DNA from 3 places in the Micromonospora sp. NPDC049151 genome. Region 3 is predicted to be linked to each of the others. Evidence: riboswitches for the same ligand, from Rfam matches in the RefSeq annotation. Region 3 holds a riboswitch; each other region holds the start of a gene.
The links. A riboswitch is a leader RNA that binds a small molecule or an ion and turns the genes downstream of it on or off. The one in region 3 is predicted to bind cyclic di-AMP.
Positions count from the first base shown of each region.

Region 1: linked by a shared signal. The riboswitch ahead of AB0B20_RS06130 (NlpC/P60 family protein) and the one ahead of AB0B20_RS16340 (transglycosylase family protein) in region 3 are both predicted to bind cyclic di-AMP.
Region 2: linked by a shared signal. The riboswitch ahead of AB0B20_RS19500 (C39 family peptidase) and the one ahead of AB0B20_RS16340 (transglycosylase family protein) in region 3 are both predicted to bind cyclic di-AMP.

Region 1 is NZ_JBEZDP010000003.1:226,555-232,216, forward strand. It holds gene AB0B20_RS06105 (dihydrofolate reductase family protein) at 1-440, opposite strand, end outside; tRNA gene AB0B20_RS06110 (tRNA-Gly) at 646-719, opposite strand; gene AB0B20_RS06115 (zinc metalloprotease) at 900-1,892, shown strand; gene AB0B20_RS06120 (pyridoxamine 5'-phosphate oxidase family protein) at 1,962-2,507, opposite strand; gene dcd (dCTP deaminase) at 2,586-3,164, shown strand; gene AB0B20_RS06130 (NlpC/P60 family protein) at 3,230-4,261, opposite strand; cyclic di-AMP (ydaO/yuaA leader) riboswitch at 4,273-4,408, opposite strand; gene AB0B20_RS06135 (peptidoglycan recognition family protein) at 4,647-5,662, shown strand, end outside.
Region 2 is NZ_JBEZDP010000016.1:84,116-89,777, forward strand. It holds gene AB0B20_RS19485 (acyltransferase) at 1-320, shown strand, start outside; gene AB0B20_RS19490 (hypothetical protein) at 401-742, shown strand; gene AB0B20_RS19495 (hypothetical protein) at 872-1,636, shown strand; cyclic di-AMP (ydaO/yuaA leader) riboswitch at 1,946-2,088, shown strand; gene AB0B20_RS19500 (C39 family peptidase) at 2,283-3,140, shown strand; gene AB0B20_RS19505 (alpha/beta hydrolase) at 3,367-4,113, shown strand; gene AB0B20_RS19510 (CDP-glycerol glycerophosphotransferase family protein) at 4,120-5,662, opposite strand, start outside.
Region 3 is NZ_JBEZDP010000012.1:112,570-118,231, forward strand. It holds gene htpG (molecular chaperone HtpG) at 1-1,402, shown strand, start outside; gene AB0B20_RS16335 (LLM class flavin-dependent oxidoreductase) at 1,458-3,014, opposite strand; cyclic di-AMP (ydaO/yuaA leader) riboswitch at 3,180-3,325, shown strand; gene AB0B20_RS16340 (transglycosylase family protein) at 3,324-3,968, shown strand; gene AB0B20_RS16345 (YbaB/EbfC family nucleoid-associated protein) at 4,155-4,604, shown strand; gene AB0B20_RS16350 (M4 family metallopeptidase) at 4,768-5,662, opposite strand, start outside.

The sequences.
Region 1 (5,662 bases), on a different contig from region 3:
CGGTCGACGAGGCCGTGGCGCAGCAGCGACCGCATCAGGTCCAGGCTGCCGATCACGTGGACCTCCGCGTGACGGTCCTTCATCTCGGCGACGCGCTCGGCCAGGTCACCGTCCACCAGAGTCGAGTTCGCCCAGGTCAGCGGCTCGGCGAGCGTACGGCTGGCCACGTACTTCGGTACGCCGTTCAGCAGGCCGGTGAAGGGGATGTCCGCTGGTGCCTTCGGCCAGTAGCCGGCGAAGATGTCGTACGTCTTGCGGCCCAGCAGCAGCGCGTCCATGCCGCTCGCCTGCTGGAACATCGCCGCGCCGGACGCCTCGTCGAGCAGCGGCATCTGCCAGCCGCCGTGACTGAAGCCGCCCTCACGGTCCTCGTCGGGCTCGCCGGGCGCCTGCGCCACGCCGTCGAGGGTCAGGAACTCGGTCGCGATCAACTTGCCCATGGGTCTGCTCCTCCGGTTGCCGCTCCGTCAACCGGTAGACCCGGCCACGACCCGCAACTCATCGCCGCACTGAACCTGGGCGACTGCGGCGAGCGGGCTCAGCGAACAGATCAAGAAGGGCCGTGACCGGTACGGCCAGCGCAAGAAGCAGTAGGAACGACTGAGGCCCCAGCCAGGAAACACGTCCTGAGCTGGGGCCTCACGTTGGAGCGGGTGACGGGAATCGAACCCGCACTGTCAGCTTGGGAAGCTGATGTTCTGCCATTGAACTACACCCGCAGGCGGCATCACTCTACCTGAGGTCACCACGCCCGTGCACCCAGGTACCCCCCACGCGCGAAGTTGCACGTCGGAAACGTATGGGCGTTCTCAAATGCGTCGATGGGATGTAACGTCTGCCCCACGTTTCCGAACCGGCGTGACACACCCCCTGGCACGCCGTCAGAAAGAGGTGGGCCCATGGGACTCCGTCCCAACCTGCTGACCCGGCGTACCGCCGGTGTCGCGACGTCGACCCTCGCGCTGCTGCTCAGCACCGCCGCCGTCGGCGTCGTCCCCGCTGCTTCGGCCTTCTCGGCCGCCCCGGCCGGCACCTGCGCCGAGCCGGCCGACGCCCACGCCGACGAGCACGCGAACGCCCGCGTCGCGAAGGGCGGCAACGCCAAGCTCGACCCCAACCACCTGACCGCCCAGCAGGTCCGTGACCGTGAGGCCGACCTCGCCGCCGCGCAGCGCGAGCGGGCCAACTTCCGGACCGGCGCCGTGGCCCCGCTGGCCACCGTGACGATCCCGGTCGTCGTGCACGTCATCCAGGAGAACAGCACCCGGGCCGGTGGCAACATCACCGACTCAATGATCAACCAGCAGATCACCGTGCTGAACCAGTCGTACGCGGGCTCGACCGGCGGCGCCGCCACCGCGTTCGGGTTCCAGCTCACGAAGATCAACCGGGTGACGAACCCGTCGTGGTACCCGATCGTGCAGGGTTCCTCCGCCGAGCGCTCGATGAAGACCTCGCTGCGTGAGGGCGGCAAGAACACGCTGAACATCTACCTGGGCGAGCTGAGCGACAGCCTGCTGGGCTGGGCGACGTTCCCGAAGCGGACGCTGGACAAGATGGACGGCGTGGTGGTGCTCAACGAGTCGCTGCCCGGCGGCACCGCGACCAACTACAACCAGGGTGACACCGGCACCCACGAGGTCGGCCACTGGCTGAACCTCTACCACACCTTCCAGGGCGGCTGCTCCGGCTCGGGCGACAGCGTCTCCGACACCCCGGCCGAAGCGTCCCCGGCGTACCAGTGCCCGACCGGCCGGGACACCTGCTCGACCGCCGGCAAGGACCCGATCACCAACTTCATGGACTACACGTACGACTCCTGCATGTACCAGTTCACCGCCGGCCAGGCGAGCCGCATGCTTACCGCGTGGAACGCCTACCGCGCAGCCTGACCGTCGTACCGCGTACACCGGTGCCGGCCCTGTCCTCGGACGGGCCGGCACCGTTCGTCGTGGGCCGGGTCAGGCGGCCGGGCGGCGGGTGTCGAAGCCGTGCCGGCCGCGAAGGCCCTCGGCGGCAACCGGGTCACGCCGGGCCGGTTCGACCCCGCGCGGATCGAGCCACACCCGCACCTGCGGCGGGGCGGCGCCGGGCTGGGCCACCGGGTCGCGCCGGGTCAGCATCGCCGCCTCGACAGTGAACTCGAACAGCCGCCAGTCGCCCTGCGGCGCCGCGCGGGCGATCCGGGCCAGCCGCGTCACCGTGGCAGGGTCGGTCACCTGCCGCGCGCGCCCCGCGATGTACGCCTCGTCGTCGCTCTCCTCCGGCGGGAACGAGTGCAGCGCGTAGCGGCCGTCGCGTTCGAGGTCGCGGCGCTTCGGCGAGTCGACGACGAAGCACCAGAGCCCGTCTGCGGTGATCACCGGGGAGACCGGGTGGACCCGGGGGCCGCCGTCGGCGCGGACCGTGGCGAGGTAGCCGAAGCCCGGCCCATACTGCTGCATCAGGAGGCGGATCTCGTCGGCGAGGCGGGGCTCGTCGGCGGCGAATTCGGACCAGGAAGCCATGTGGACACTCTATCGAACACGTGTACGAAGATGTAGTGCGACACGCAGGTCACCCATACCGGTCGCTATGGTGTTCGGATGCTGCTCTCCGACCGCGACCTGGTCTCCGAGATCAAGGCCGGCACGCTCGCGCTGGAGCCCTTCGAGCCGACGCTGGTGCAGCCGTCGAGCATCGACGTACGCCTGGACCGGCTGTTCCGGGTCTTCAACAACCATCTCTACACACACATCGACCCGTCGAAGCAGCAGGACGACCTGACCTCGATGGTCGAGGTGCCGGAGGGACAGCCGTTCGTGCTGCACCCGGGCGAGTTCGTGCTCGCCTCCACGCTTGAGGTGATCTCGCTGGGCGACCAGCTCGCCGGGAGGCTGGAGGGCAAGTCGAGCCTGGGGCGGCTGGGGCTGCTGACCCACTCGACGGCCGGATTCATCGACCCGGGCTTCTCCGGCCACGTCACGCTGGAGCTGTCGAACGTGGCGAACCTGCCGATCACGCTCTGGCCGGGCATGAAGATCGGCCAGCTCTGCATCTTCCGGCTCTCCTCGCCGGCCGAGCACCCGTACGGCTCGGCCGTCTACGGCTCGCGTTACCAGGGGCAGCGCGGCCCGACGCCGAGCCGGTCCTGGCAGAGCTGGCGCACCTGGCCGACGCGCTGACGGACGCCCGCAGTTGTTAAGAAGGGCCCCCTCCTCTACCGGAGGCGTTAAGAGGGGGCCCTTCCTTACACCCGGCCGTAGCTGTTGATGTCGCCGTCGTCGACCCGCTTCATCGTGATGGGCTTGCCCGACTGGGAGGCGTGCACCACCCAGCCGTCGCCCACGTACATCGCCACGTGGTGCAGGTCGCCGTAGTAGAAGACGAGATCACCGGCACGCAGCTCGGCACGGCCGATCCGCTTCGTCACGCCGTGCTGCTGGCGTGCGTTGTGCGGCAGCGACACGCCGCCCTTGGCCCACGCCGCCATGGTCAGGCCCGAGCAGTCGAAGTGGTCCGGCCCGGCCGCGCCCCAGACGTAGATCTTGCCGATCTGGGCGCAGGCGAACTTGACCGCCGCACCGGCCGCGCCACCGGGGTAACCGGCCGGGCAGGGCGCCGGGCGCAGCGGGCCGCCGCCGCCCTTGCCGTACACCTTGAGCCGCAGCTTCTGCAGCCGGGCGATCTCGGCGTCGATCTGCTTCTTCTTCGCCGCGAGCTGGGCCTCGGTGCGCGCCAGCCCGGCGATCATCTCGTCCAGCGGCTTCTTCTTCGCCGCCAGTTCGTCGCGCAGCGCGGCGACGGAGCGCACCTGCTCGTGCTGCCGGTGCGCGAAGCGGTCGAGCAGTTCCAGGCCGTTGACCAGGTCACCCGGTGAGCGGCTGCCCAGCAGCGCGTTGACGGTGGAGAGGTTGTCGCCCTTGTAGGCGTCGGCGGCGAGCCCGCCGACCTGGCCGAGCGCGGCGTCCACCCGGGCCTGGAGGGGCGCGATCTGCCGGCCGAGCGCGTCGGCCTGCTCGCGCCGCGCGGCGAGCTGTTCGCGTACGGCGTTGACCTGTTCGATGACCGGTTCGAGCTTGTTCCAGTCGCGGTCGATCTGGGCCTCGATCTCGGCGACCGAGGGTTCGGCGTGTGCCGCGGTGGCGCCACCGGTCAGGACGACAGCGGTGCCGACCAGGGCGGCGAGGGCGGTGGTGAAGCGGGACCAGCGGGTACGCGGCACAGCCGTGGACCGGTCGACAGACCGGCTCGACGACGGCCGCGGGGCATGGAGTGCCACCGGCGTCCGTACTCCTTCTTCAGTTCCGCCTACCGGGTTAGCTGACGGATTCGGGCGGGAAGGGAGCCGCCCTACCGCATCGCTGCGGATTCACCCCAGGTACCTGGTTCCCCGGCTCGCCCGCGGGCGACTCGGCGGTGCCGGTCCGTCACCGACCGGGTTGGACGGTGAGACGTACGGCCGACGATTCACCAGAGTAGGGACCACCGTTATCGATCCGCAACTTCCAGCGACGTGACACTCCGTACGCGATCCGGCGGCGAACCACTGACGGAAGTGAAATTTTCTTTCACGGCTGATTACTTACTGGAAAGGTATTGACCGTCACGGGTGTGCGGAGTGAGGGTGGAGACGCAGTGACCCCCATCCCTGTCCAGGAGGTTCGATGCACCTCTCCGCCCCGCCGTCGGGCAGACGGATACTGCTCGCCGCCGCCGTGGCCACCGCCACCGCGCTGGCGACGACCGGCCCGGTGACCGCCGCGCCGGACACGTCCCCGCCCGCGAGCGACAGGCAACAACAATACGCCGCCGCGGCCGCCGAGTACGGCGTCCCGCAGAACGTGCTGCTCGGTGTCTCCTATCTGGAGTCCCGCTGGGACACCCACACCGGGCAGCCGAGCACCAGCGGCGGCTACGGCCCGATGCACCTGACCGACGCCGCGCACATCCTCGCCATGCCGGGCAGCGCCCACGTCGACGAGGACGAGGACCCGCGCGGCGACGACTCCCGTCCACTGAAGCTCGACCCGGCCACGGCCGCCACGCCGGAGCGGGAGGCCCCGCTGCCGCCCGCCTCGCTCCAGACGCTCGACGCCGCCGCCGCGCTCACCGGGCTCGACGCCGGGACGCTGCGGACCGACCCGGCCGCGAACATCCGCGGTGGCGCGGCGCTGCTGGCGTCGTACCAGAAGGCTCTGGGCGGGCCGGTCGGCGCCGGCACCGACCCGGCGGCCTGGTACGGCGCGGTGGCCCGGTACTCCGGCGCGGACACCACCGACGGCGCGGCGGCCTTCGCCGACGAGGTGTACGACCAGCTCGGCCAGGGCGCCAGCCGGACCACCGACGACGGCCAGCGGGTCACGCTCGCCGCCACCGCCGCGACGCCGGACCGCTCCCGGCTGGCCCGGCTCGGTTTGCGTAACGCCGAGCGGCCGGACGGGCTGGAGTGCCCGGTGCGGCTGGCCTGTGAGTGGATCCCCGCGCCGTACGAGCAGCTCAGCGACGACCCGGGTGACTACGGCAACCACGATCTTGGCGACCGGCCGAAGCAGCAGAAGATCGAGTACATCGTCATCCACGACACCGAGGGCTACTTCGGCCCGAGCGTCGACCTGGTGAAGCGGGCCGACTACCTGGGCTGGCACTACACGCTGCGCTCGGTGGACGGCTACATCGCCCA
Region 2 (5,662 bases), on a different contig from region 3:
TGGTCCACGTGCTGGTCATGGTCACCGTGCTGCGGCTGACCGGGCACTGGGGGACCGGGCTGCCCGGCTGGCGCGGCCCGCTCGCGGTGCTCGGTTTCCTGGTGGTCACGCTCGCGCTGGCCGCCGCGCTGCACCGCTGGGTGGAGGTGCCGATGATGCGCCTGCTCGGCCCGTCCCGCCGGGCCCGCGCGGCGTCGCGCGCACCGGCCGTGCCGGCTCCGCGCGGGCCCGCCGCCACCCCGGCCGCCGACGGCGGCGCGACGTCCGGGACCGGTCCGGCCGAGGGCGTCGAGTACGCCGGGCGGCGTCGCCCGGACTGACACGCGCACACGTCGGCCGGTCGATCCGCGACACGCCGTGCGGCGGTGCGTTGGTGGGGGATCGGCGGTAATTTGTACCCGTGCTTCCGATCGCGCTCACCTGCCCCGTGTGGTGGGTGGCGCGCTGGGCCGCCCGGATGTTCGCCAGTCTCGCCGTGGTCGTCGCCTGCTCGTTCGGCGCCGCCGCGCTGCCGTCCGGTGTCGCCGCCGCTCCGGCTCCGGCGGTCGCCGTCCCGGCGTACCCGGCCGTGGGCGCCTCGGCTGCCGCACGGCCGGAGGCCGACCGCGTGGCCGAGTGGCACGCCCGTCCCGCCGGTGGCCCGGCACCCGCCGCCCGGGTGGCGGTCCCGGGTGACCCGCAGCCGGTCCCGGCCGGCCGGACCGCCGCGCCGGCCGGCCCGCGGGCACCGCCCGCCCGCTGATCCACCCACGGGCCGCGCCCGTTCACCGCACCCACCGCACGTCATCCCCGCACCCGCCACGGCGGCCCAACGGCGCCCGGCGAGGTCGTGCGGGTCCTCCCGCCAGGTCCTTCCCGTGAGGTGCCGACCATGTCGCAGACCGCTCTGTACCACTTCCTCACCTCCGTGCCCGAGGCCGCCGCCATCTGGTCCTTCCTGCTGCTGCTCGCCCTCGGCCTGCTCGCCGCGCTCGTGGCCCGGCCCGACCGCGACGCCGCGCCGGAGGCCGCCGCCGAACCGGCCGACGCCGACGCCGCCCGCCGCGACGACCTGATCCGGTACGCCGAGGAGGTGGCGGTGGCCGCCGCCGGGGCCGCCCAGACCGCCCGGCGCCGCCGGGAGCAGTGGCTGGCCGCGCAGGACGAGGCGGACCGGGCGTGGACCGCGTACGACGAGGCGGACGCCGCCGCCCGACGCCTGGCCGGCGCCGCCGCGCTGGCCGCCCCGCGCACACCCCGAACCCCCGCGGAGTACGCGACCCGGGAGCGCTGGCTGCGCCACGCCGCCATGACGGCGCACTGGCGGGGCGACCTGAGCGCCCGCCAGCTCGCCGACGTGCTGGCCCGCCGCAACGGCTGGGATCCGCGCCGGCACCCGGCCGACCAGGAGATCGTGCTGGCCCGCATCGTCCGGGACGGGCGCCGGGCCGGGTGGGAGAGCGCCGCCGCGCGGGAGCGGCAGTCCTGGCGGGACGCGGAACTGGCCGCCGAGGCCGCCCGTACGCTCGCCGCCGAGGCGTACGCGGCCACCGCGGCGCTGTGGCCCGCCCCGGCGTACCGGAGCGCCGCGACGAACCCGCTGCCGGTGCCCGCGCCGGTGCGGCGTGCCAGGTGGCGTCCGGCCCGGGTGGGCTGAGACGGGCGTCTCGACCGAATCGTTACCCGCGATGTTTGCGGGCCCGGGGACCCGGCCCGTCGAATCGGGCGCCGGGCGCAGAACGGGCCATCGAGTCACGCGACTGCGGGCCGGCTGCTCGCAGTCTGTCCGCTTTCCGCCGCCGGGTGACGTGAAAACCGCTTGTCCCATCGAGTGAAGTCAGTAACCGGCTGTTCCGAAATCCGTTACCGCAGATCACGTTTACGCAGGTCGGGACGTTTGGCAGGGGGCAATACCGGCCGGTAGTGTCGGCGCGTCGATGCGGTAACCGATCGCCGACGGCGACGCCGCACCGACCCGCCTAATCGTGTCTCACGAACCGGGGACCCATAAGCAACATCGGGGTGAATCCGCGGGCCCACGGCCCGTGGTAGGGCGTACTTCCCGCCCGAATCCGTCAGCTAACCCGGTCGGCGGTCACGGAAGGAGTACCGACCTCGTGCCCACCCCCCGATCGTCCCCCCGCCTCCACGGCAACGCGGTGCCCGCGCTCGCCTGACGCGCGACCGCAACCGCCCCCCTGGGCGCCCGGCGTCACGGGCGTTCCCGATCCCCCGGCCATCCGGCCCCGCCAGCACGCGTGAGTTCCTCCGCGTGCCGGGCCGGCGTGCGCCGCTCACGCCCCGTGGAGGATTTCGTGAAGCACCACCTGAAGCGTCAGCTACGACGGATCGTCACCGAACGCCCGTACCAGATCATCGCCGGATCGGCCGCCGCGCTCGTGCTGGCCGCCGGTGCCGGCACCGTCGCCACCGCCGGTGACGACGCGCCGGTCCAGGAGAACACCGCATCGGTCGCCGAACTCGGCGCCGCCCGCCTCGGCGAGCAGCCCGCCAGCCGCGGCGAGGCCCGGATCGCCGTCCCGCAGGCGTCGCCCAGTGCCTCGGCCGCGCCGAGCGCGTCGCCCAGCGCGTCGGCGTCGGCGAAGGCGGCGGCGGACCCGGACACCACGGCGAAGGCGAAGCCGAAGCCGCCGTCGAGCAGGTCGCTCGACTACGACTACCAGGCGCAGATCAACTACTTCTACTGCGGCCCGGCCGCCGTGCGCAACGCGCTCAGCGCCGCCGGCATCGAGCGCAGCCAGGACGCGCTCGCCGGTCCGCTCGGCACCACCGAGATGGGCACCAACTCGGCCGAGGACACCACCCGGGTGCTCAACCAGCAGGTCAAGGGCAACCCGTACCGGACCCGCATGATTCCCGCCGGCTCCGCCAGCCCGGCTCAGATGGACCGGCTCCAGGCCGACGTGGTCGAGGCGATCAGCAACGGCCGCGCGGTCGTGGCGAACGTCGCCGGCACCGTCACCGACACCAACGGCGGCTGGCACTCGTTCCCCGGTGGCCACTACGTCGCGGTGGTGGGCTACAAGAACGACGGCCGGATGGTGCGGATCGCCGACTCGGCCGACCCGTCGCTGCCGTCGTACTGGGTCACCACGATCGACCTGGCGCACTGGATCGCCAGCCGCGGCTACTCCGCCTGACCCGTCCGCAAACCCGAAGGCCGGCACCCCCCGGGGGGTGCCGGCCTTCCCCGTCCCACCACCGCCCTCGTTGATCTTGCACTTTCGGCCCTTCCATAGCGGGGCAACACGGGCATCGGCGGGGCCGCAACCGCAAGATCGACGGGCGGGGGTGAGGGCGGGGCGGGACCGAGGTGGGGTGGGTTCGGTGTCGCGGGGGCGGGGCGGGCGGTGGCAGACTGCGCCAATGGGCGATACGACGGGTGACCGGCATCTGGTTCTCCTGCACGGCATGGGCGCCACCGGTGAGGTGTGGCTGCCCTGGGCGCCGCTGCTGGAGCGCCGCTGGCCCGGCCGCTGGCTCGCCAGCGATCTGGCCGGTCACGGCTGGTCGCCGCCGCTGCACGGCTACTCGTTCGAGGCCCTGGCCCAACGCGTGGCCGACGGGCTCGGCCCGGTCCGGCTCGGCCCCGACGACCGGCTCGTGCTGCTGGGGCACTCGCTCGGCGGGGTGGTGGCGCTGGCGCTCGCCGCCCGGCAGCGGGGTCTTCCGATCGACGCGGTGGTGGGCCTCGGCATCAAGGCGGTCTGGTCCCCGGCCGAGCTGGCGAAGTCGGCGGAGCTGGCCGCCCGGCCGGTCACCTGGTTCGCCACCCGCGACGAGGCGGCCCGGCGCTACCTGCGGGTATCAGGGCTGGCCGGACTGTTCGCCCCGGACCATCCCGTGGTGGAGGCGGGGCTGCGGCGGGAGGACGGCCGCTGGCGGCTCGCCATGGACCCGGCCGCGTTCGCGGTCGGGGAGCCCCGGCTGCCGGCGCTGCTGGCCGCCACCGACGTGCCGGTGCTGCTGGCCCGGGGCGAGCTGGACCCGATGGTGACCGACGCGCAGCTCAAGGAACTGGGCGTGCCGGTTGCCACGCTGCCGGGGCTGGGCCACAACGCGCACGTCGAGGACCCGGCGGCGGTGCTCGCCCTGCTCGACCCGTACCTCTGACCTGGCCTACACCACGGCGCGCGGCGCCGGGACCGCCCAGTCGGGTTCCAGCTCCCGGCGGGCGGCGGCGAGGAACGCCTCGGCGTAGGCGTCGGCGGGGAAGTCGCCCAGGTAGCGCGTCCGCGCGGCCCAGCGCTGCGCGGCCTTCGGGTCGGCGTCGAGCAGGTCGGTGAGCACCTCGTCCACGTTCGACATGTCCCGCCGCAGCACGTAGCCGGACGCCGCGAGCGGGAACCGCTCGACGAAGTGCTCGCCGTCGGCGCCGGTGTCGGTGACCGCGTACGGCTTGCCGGAGTAGAGCCAGTCGGAGATGACCCCGGAAACGTCGGAGACCAGCGCGTCGGCGTGGTTGACGCACTCGGTCAGCGTCAGCTCGCGGGCCGCTGCGGCACCCCACAGGTGCGGCCGGCCGGTCTTCGCCCGGTCGGCGGCGAGCAGTTCGGTGAGCCGGGCGAGCTGACGGGCCGAGGCCGGGTTCTTGCCGGTGTACGGGTGGGCGCGCAGGATCACCGCCACCTCGCGGTCGATCAGCCGGCGGATCAACGTCTCGGCCACCGGCAGCGAGCAGTAGTTGGCGTCGGCGTGGTGCCCGGTCCAGGTCGGGGTGTAGAGCACAGTGGGGTGCGCCGACGGGGTGACCGGCTCCCGGCGTACCTCGATCGCCTCGACCTGGGGACGGCCGACCACGACGAACTTGTCGGCGGGGATCTCCACGCCGGCGCGGGCGTACCTGTCGACAGCCGCCTGCCCGGCCACGAAGATCTTGTCGAAGATGGCCGAGACCGGGTTGGCGCTGGGGGCCTTGTCGCTGTCGCCGTGGTGCAGCTGCACGTGGGTGAGCTGGTTGAACCGGATCAGGTGGGCGTTCTTCGCGCCGTGGTTGACGTAGAACGCCACGCGCAGGCTCGGCACCAGCGCCTCGTCCAGCGCCTTCAGCGTGGGGCAGAGGACCACCGGGGCGCGGGTGGCGGCGGCCACCGCGGGCAGGAGCTCCGGCTCGCGCAGCACCACCACGAACGGGCGCCCGATCCGTTCCAGGTACGGCAGCCACATGGTGACCTGATATTCCGAGCCGGGCGGCGCGGAGAAGTGCAGCACGAACTCGGGCTGGTGGCGGCGCAGCGCCCGGCCGACCGGGCCACCGCCGGCGGGCGGCCGGAACCGCCGCCGGGCGAGGTCCAGCGCGACCGTCCCGCACCCGGCGCCCACCAGCAGCGCGGCGGCCAGCGCCGTCCAGGCCGGCAGCACCAGGACGGCGGCGAGCGCCACCACGGCGAGCAGCACCAGCAGCGTGTCGCCGAGCCGGGCCGCGACCACAGGCGTCCAGGTGCGGACCGGGAGGTTGGCCGCGCGGAGCTCCAGCGCGCCGGCCTGCCGCAGCGGCCCGACCAGCAGCACCAGCCCGAGCAGCACCAGCGCGGTGGCGGCCAGCACCGGGTCGAAACCGTCGTCGAGACGGCGGGCGTAGCCGACCAGGATGCCGGCGGCGACGAGCACCGTCTCGGCGAGGCCGTCGGCCGACGGCCGGACCCGGCGCTCCCACGCGGTC
Region 3 (5,662 bases):
GATCGAGGAGGTCGAGGAGGCGCCCCAGGGCACCTCGGTCACGCTGCACCTCAAGCCCGTCGACACCGAGGACAACCTGCACGACTACACGGCCGAGTGGACGATCCGCGAGATCGTCAAGCGGTACTCCGACTTCATCTCCTGGCCGATCCGGATGACTGTCGACAAGCCGGGCGAGGACGGCGCGACCACTCGCGAGGAGCAGACGCTCAACTCGATGAAGGCGCTCTGGGCGCGCTCGCGGGACGAGGTCGACGAGGCCGAGTACAAGGAGTTCTACCGGCACGTCGCGCACGACTGGGCCGACCCGCTGGAGACCATCCACATGCGCGGCGAGGGCACCTTCGAGTACGAGGCGCTGCTGTTCCTGCCCTCGCACGCCCCGCTCGACCTGTTCTCCCCGCAGGGCCGCCGCGGCGTGCAGCTCTACGTCAAGCGCGTGTTCATCATGGACGACTGCGACGCGCTGATGCCCAACTACCTGCGCTTCGTCAAGGGCGTGGTGGACGCGCACGACCTGTCGCTGAACATCTCGCGGGAGATCCTCCAGCAGGACCGGCAGATCCGCGCGGTGCGCCGCCGGCTGGTCAAGAAGGTCCTCGCCACGCTCAAGGACATGTCCGCCGAGTCGTACCGCACGTTCTGGACCGAGTTCGGGCCGGTGGTCAAGGAGGGTCTGCTGGAGGACCCGGACAACACCGAGACGCTGCTGGAGCTGGTGCGCGCCGCCAGCACCCACGACCCGGCCGAGCCGACCACGCTGCGCGCGTACGTGGAGCGGATGCGCGACGGCCAGACCGAGATCTACTACGCCACCGGCGAGAACCGGACCACCATCGAGAACTCGCCGCACCTGGAGGCGTTCCGCGCCAAGGGCTACGAGGTGCTGATCCTCACCGACCCGGTGGACGAGGTGTGGGTCGAGCGGGTCGGCGCGTACGACGGGAAGACGCTGCGCTCGGTCGCCAAGGGCCAGGTGGACCTGGAGACCGACGAGGAGAAGGAGAAGGCCGAGGCGGAACGGCAGGAGTACGCCGACCTGCTCACCTTCCTCGGCGGCGCGCTCGCCGACAGCGTCAAGGAGGTGCGCCTGTCCACCCGGCTGACCACCTCACCGGCCTGCGTCGTGGGCGACGCGCACGACATGACGCCGACGCTGGAGAAGATGTACCGGGCCATGGGCCAGGAGGTGCCCCAGGTCAAGCGGATCCTGGAGCTGAACCCGGCCCACCCGCTGGTCACCGGGCTGCGCAAGGCGCACGGGGAGGGCGGCGACCCGGCCGCGCTGACCGAGACCGCCGAGCTGCTGTACGGCATGGCGCTGCTGGCCGAGGGCGGCGAGCTGGCCGACCCGGCCCGGTTCACCCGGATCCTGGCCGACCGCCTGGCCCGCGGCCTGTAGCGGTGAGGCGGGGCCCCTTCTCGTCGCCGGCGCGACAAGAAGAAGGGGCCCCGCCTCACAACTGGCCGGGGAAGAACCCGTGCCGGGCCAGCGGCTCGACGATCTGGTGCTCCTCGTACGACAGGTGCGACAGCAGCGTGTCGGTGAGCAGGTCCACCGCCTCCTGGAGTCCGGTGAAGTCGCCGGGCCGGCGGACCAGCTCCACGAGCGCGCGGTCGACGCTCTCCACCACGCCGTGGATCACCACGTGTTCCTCCTCGAGGCGGTCCAGCACGGCGGCCAGCCCGGTCTCGGAGCGGCGCAGGTGCGGGAAGATCGAGGCGTCCTCAAGCCCGTGGTGCTGGGTGACCATGGTGCAGTACGCCGCGCAGTAGGCCCCGAGCGTCCAGTTGTTCTGCCGCATGGTCATCTCGTTCAGCGCGGCCCGCGCCCGGCCCGGCGAGACAGTGCCCTGCTTGACCTGTTCCAGCAGGTCGCGCACCTGGGCCAGCTCCTGGCGCAGGTGGTCGTGCACGTCCACCAGGTGCTGCCCGGCGGCCTGTCCCCGGGGCGGGTAGACGTGCCCGGCCGGCGGCGGCGGGGCGCTCGGGCGAGTGGACTCGTCCCAGGGGCGGCGCGCGCTCAGGCGTACCCCCGGGTCCGGGGTGGGCGTGACCCCGAGCGTGCTGGGCGCGCCGGCGGCGGCCTGTTGCCCGGTGGCCGCGCGGGGCTCGGGCGGGGTGCGCTCGGCGGCGACCAGCTCGCGCACGGCGGGCGCGACCTCCTGGCCGAAGATCTGGATCGCGCGCGGCTCGTCGCTGCCGAGGATGAACGTGGTGATGCCGTGCTCCAGCGTGAGCCCGGCCAGCTCCTCGACCCACTGTTCCGGCGGCCCGGCCAGGAAACCGGCCGACGAGCGGGCGAACGTGCCTGTCACGTTGAGCATGCGGCGGATCGTGGCCGGGTCGCGTCCGGCGGCCCGGGCGCCCTCCTCCACCAGCGCGTTCAGGGCGGGCAACTCGTCGGGACCCTTCGGCAGGTACGACAGCGACGGCAGCCAGCCGTCCGCGGCGCGGCCCACCAGGCGCAGCATGCGCGGCTTGTACGCGCCGACCCAGATGCCCACCGGGTGGGCGGGCGCCGGGCCGCGCTTGGCGCCGACCACCCGGTAGTGCTCGCCGTCGACACGGATCATGCCGCGGTGGCCGGTGTCCCAGACCTCGCGGATCACCCGGATCGCCTCGTCGAGGGCGTCGACGGCCGCGCCGGGGGACAGGCGCCGCCCGCCCGTTGCCTCGATCGCGTCCCAGAAGGCGCCCGCGCCGAGCCCCAGCTCGACCCGGCCGCCGGTGAGCAGGTCCAGGCTGGCGACGCTGCGCGCCAGCACCACCGGCTGGCGCAACGGCAGGTTGAGGACGTTTCCGGCCAGGCGGACGCGTTCGGTGGCGGCGGCCACGTAGGACATCAGCGTCCAGGTGTCCAGGAAACCCGGCTGGTACGGGTGGTCCTGGAAGGTGACCAGGTCCAGTCCGACCTGCTCGCAGAGCCGGGCCAGCGCCACCACCTGGTCCGGCTGCGCGGCGGCGGGGGTGAGGAAGCCGCCGAAGGTCAGCTCGTGTCCGTGATCGGTCATCCGTCCCGCCTCCCGTGATCTTGCCCAGTCCTGCCACGGTAGCGCCCGGTCGCCCGGCCGGGTGAAGGGCATCACAAGAAGTGGACGATCGGCGCAAAGCGCTCCTAGCGTCGGTTTCGTTCGCAGTAGCGGACACCGCGGGCCGGAAACGCCAAATCCCGCCGCCGGCCGCAGTCACCGAACCTCGTGCGGGAGCGGGGGAACCACACGTTCCACGGTGCATCGTCACCTCGGGGTGAAGCCGCCACCGGCGGCCGGGCTCCTCGGCCCGAACCCGACAGCTCACCTCGTCGGCGTGGAGGAATCCACATGGCAACCGAATACTCAGCCCGAAGCCGCCGTACCGCTCTCGGAGCGGTGATGGCCGGCGCCGCCCTCGGCGCCGCGACCCTGTTCGGCTCGGCCGCTCCGGCCAGCGCGGGCGTCAACTGGGACGCCGTCGCACGCTGCGAGTCGGGCGGGAACTGGAAGATCAACACCGGCAACGGCTACTACGGCGGGCTCCAGTTCTCCCGTGCCACCTGGAACGGCTACGGCGGCCAGAAGTACGCCGCCCGCGCCGACCTGGCCAGCCGGTCCGAGCAGATCGCCGTCGCGGAGAAGGTGCTGCGCGGGCAGGGCATCGGCGCCTGGCCGGTCTGCGGCAAGAAGGGCGGCTCGGCGAAGAAGAGTTCCGGGCCGGCTGCGGCCGAGAAGCGGTCAGGCGCGAAGAAGGCCGCGCCGCGGCGACCGGCCACGAAGAGGGCCGCGCCGGAGCGGGCCACCACCCTCGTCGCGCCACAGCCCAGGACCGGCACCGGGACGTACCTGGTCCGGCCGGGGGACACGCTGTCGGAGATCGCCGTGGCGCAGCGCGTGGACGGCGGCTGGCGTGCCCTGCACGAGCGCAACCGCGCGGTGGTGGGCGACGACCCGGGGCTGATCTTCCCCGGTCAGCGGCTGCGTCTGCGCTGACCGGTCTCGCGGACGCCCGGCCGCTTCACCCCGGCCGGGCGTCCGCGCCCGTGCGACACGCCGCGTTGCCGGTGTCCGGCCTGCTCGCGGCACCGGGACGCGGCCCGCGAGGGCCGGTAGGCGCGATTCGTCGGGGGCGGTTGCTAGGGTCACGGTCCTCGGCTAAGACGTGAAGAAAGCGCTGATATGACCAACGACCCGTTCTCGGCGGCGGCGAGCATCGACGAGCTGCTGACCCGTACGCAGCAGGCGCTCACCGCGATGCGCTCCCGGGCCTCGGCGCACGCCGACGGCGAGGCGGCCGACCTGCTGCGCGCCGAGGGCACGGCCGCCGGCGGCCGGGTCCGCGCCGTCGCCGTCCAGGGTGGCCGGCTGGATTCCGTGACGATCGACCCGGAGCTGGCCGGCGAGCCGCTGGACGTCCTCGGCGGGCACCTCGTCGCCGCCGCCAATGCCGCGCTGTCCGAGCTGGACGCCCAGGTCAGCGCATCTGCGCGGGCCGACGCCGATGCGCTCGCCGCCCGGCTCGGCAGCATGGGCGACCAGGCCGAGCTGTTCGGCCGCGCGATGCACGAGGCTGCCGCGCGGATCCACCGCGACCGCGGCACCGCGTCCCAGGGCGCCCGCCCGGCCTGACGAACCGGGTGCCCACCCGGACGACGCGACGAAGCGCCCGGCTCGACGCGATGCCGTCCGGCAAGCCGCGATGCCGTCCGGCCAGGCGCCGTGAGGGGCCCGGCCGGGCATGACGAGGCGGCCGGCCGTCGGGAGGACGACGACCGGCCGCGCTACGCCACGGTCAGCTCAGGGTGACCGCGGTGTCGTCGACGACGAAGGACGTCTGCAACGAGCTGTCCTCCACGCCGCTGAACGAGATGGTCGCCGTGGTGCCGGCCAGCGACGAGATGTCGAAGGACCGCTGCACGTAGCCGGTGGCCTTGTTCAGGTTGGAGTAGGTGGCCAGCGTGGTGCTGCCCGCCTTGACGGTGAGCTTGTCGTACGCGGTGCTGGTGGTCGACTCCGCGCTGTCGATGTGCAGCCAGAAGCTCAACGTCGCGCGGCATCCGGCCGGGATCGTCACCGACTGACTGAGCGTGTCGGTGTGCGACGAGCCGTACCCGTCCAGCCACGCCTTGTACGAGCCGCCGTGCGCGGCCTGGCCGCTGTCGGTGGTGATGACGCCGGACGAGGCGCTCCAGCTCACGTTGCCCGACTCGAAGCCCGGGTTGGCGAGCTTGTTGCCGGAGCAGCCGCCCGACGGCGGGGTGGTCGTGGTGCTCGGGGTGGGCGTCGGGCTGCCGCCGGAGCAGGTCGGGTCACCGGACTGGGCGGGCACGCTCACCGCGTCCCAGGCCGCCTTGACCGTGTTGAACTCCGTGCAGCTGCCCGGGTAGAGGTTCTTCGCCGCCTGCAGCGTCCAGGTGCGGTACTTCAGGTACGACGAGGACGAGGTCTTCAGGAGCATGCCGTTGTACATGATCTTGATGGCCTTCTGGATGCCCAGGCCGGTCACGCTGCTGCCGTTGCAGGTCGAGCTGGACGGCTGCCCGTTCGTCGGGCTGCTGCCGTTCGCCAGCAGGTAGAACCAGTGGTTGCCCGGCCCGGCCGCGGCGTGCACCTCGGTCGACGGGATGCTGCTGGAGTAGCAGTTCGGGTCGCCGAGCGCCGACGGGTTGTACATGTTGCGGATCGGG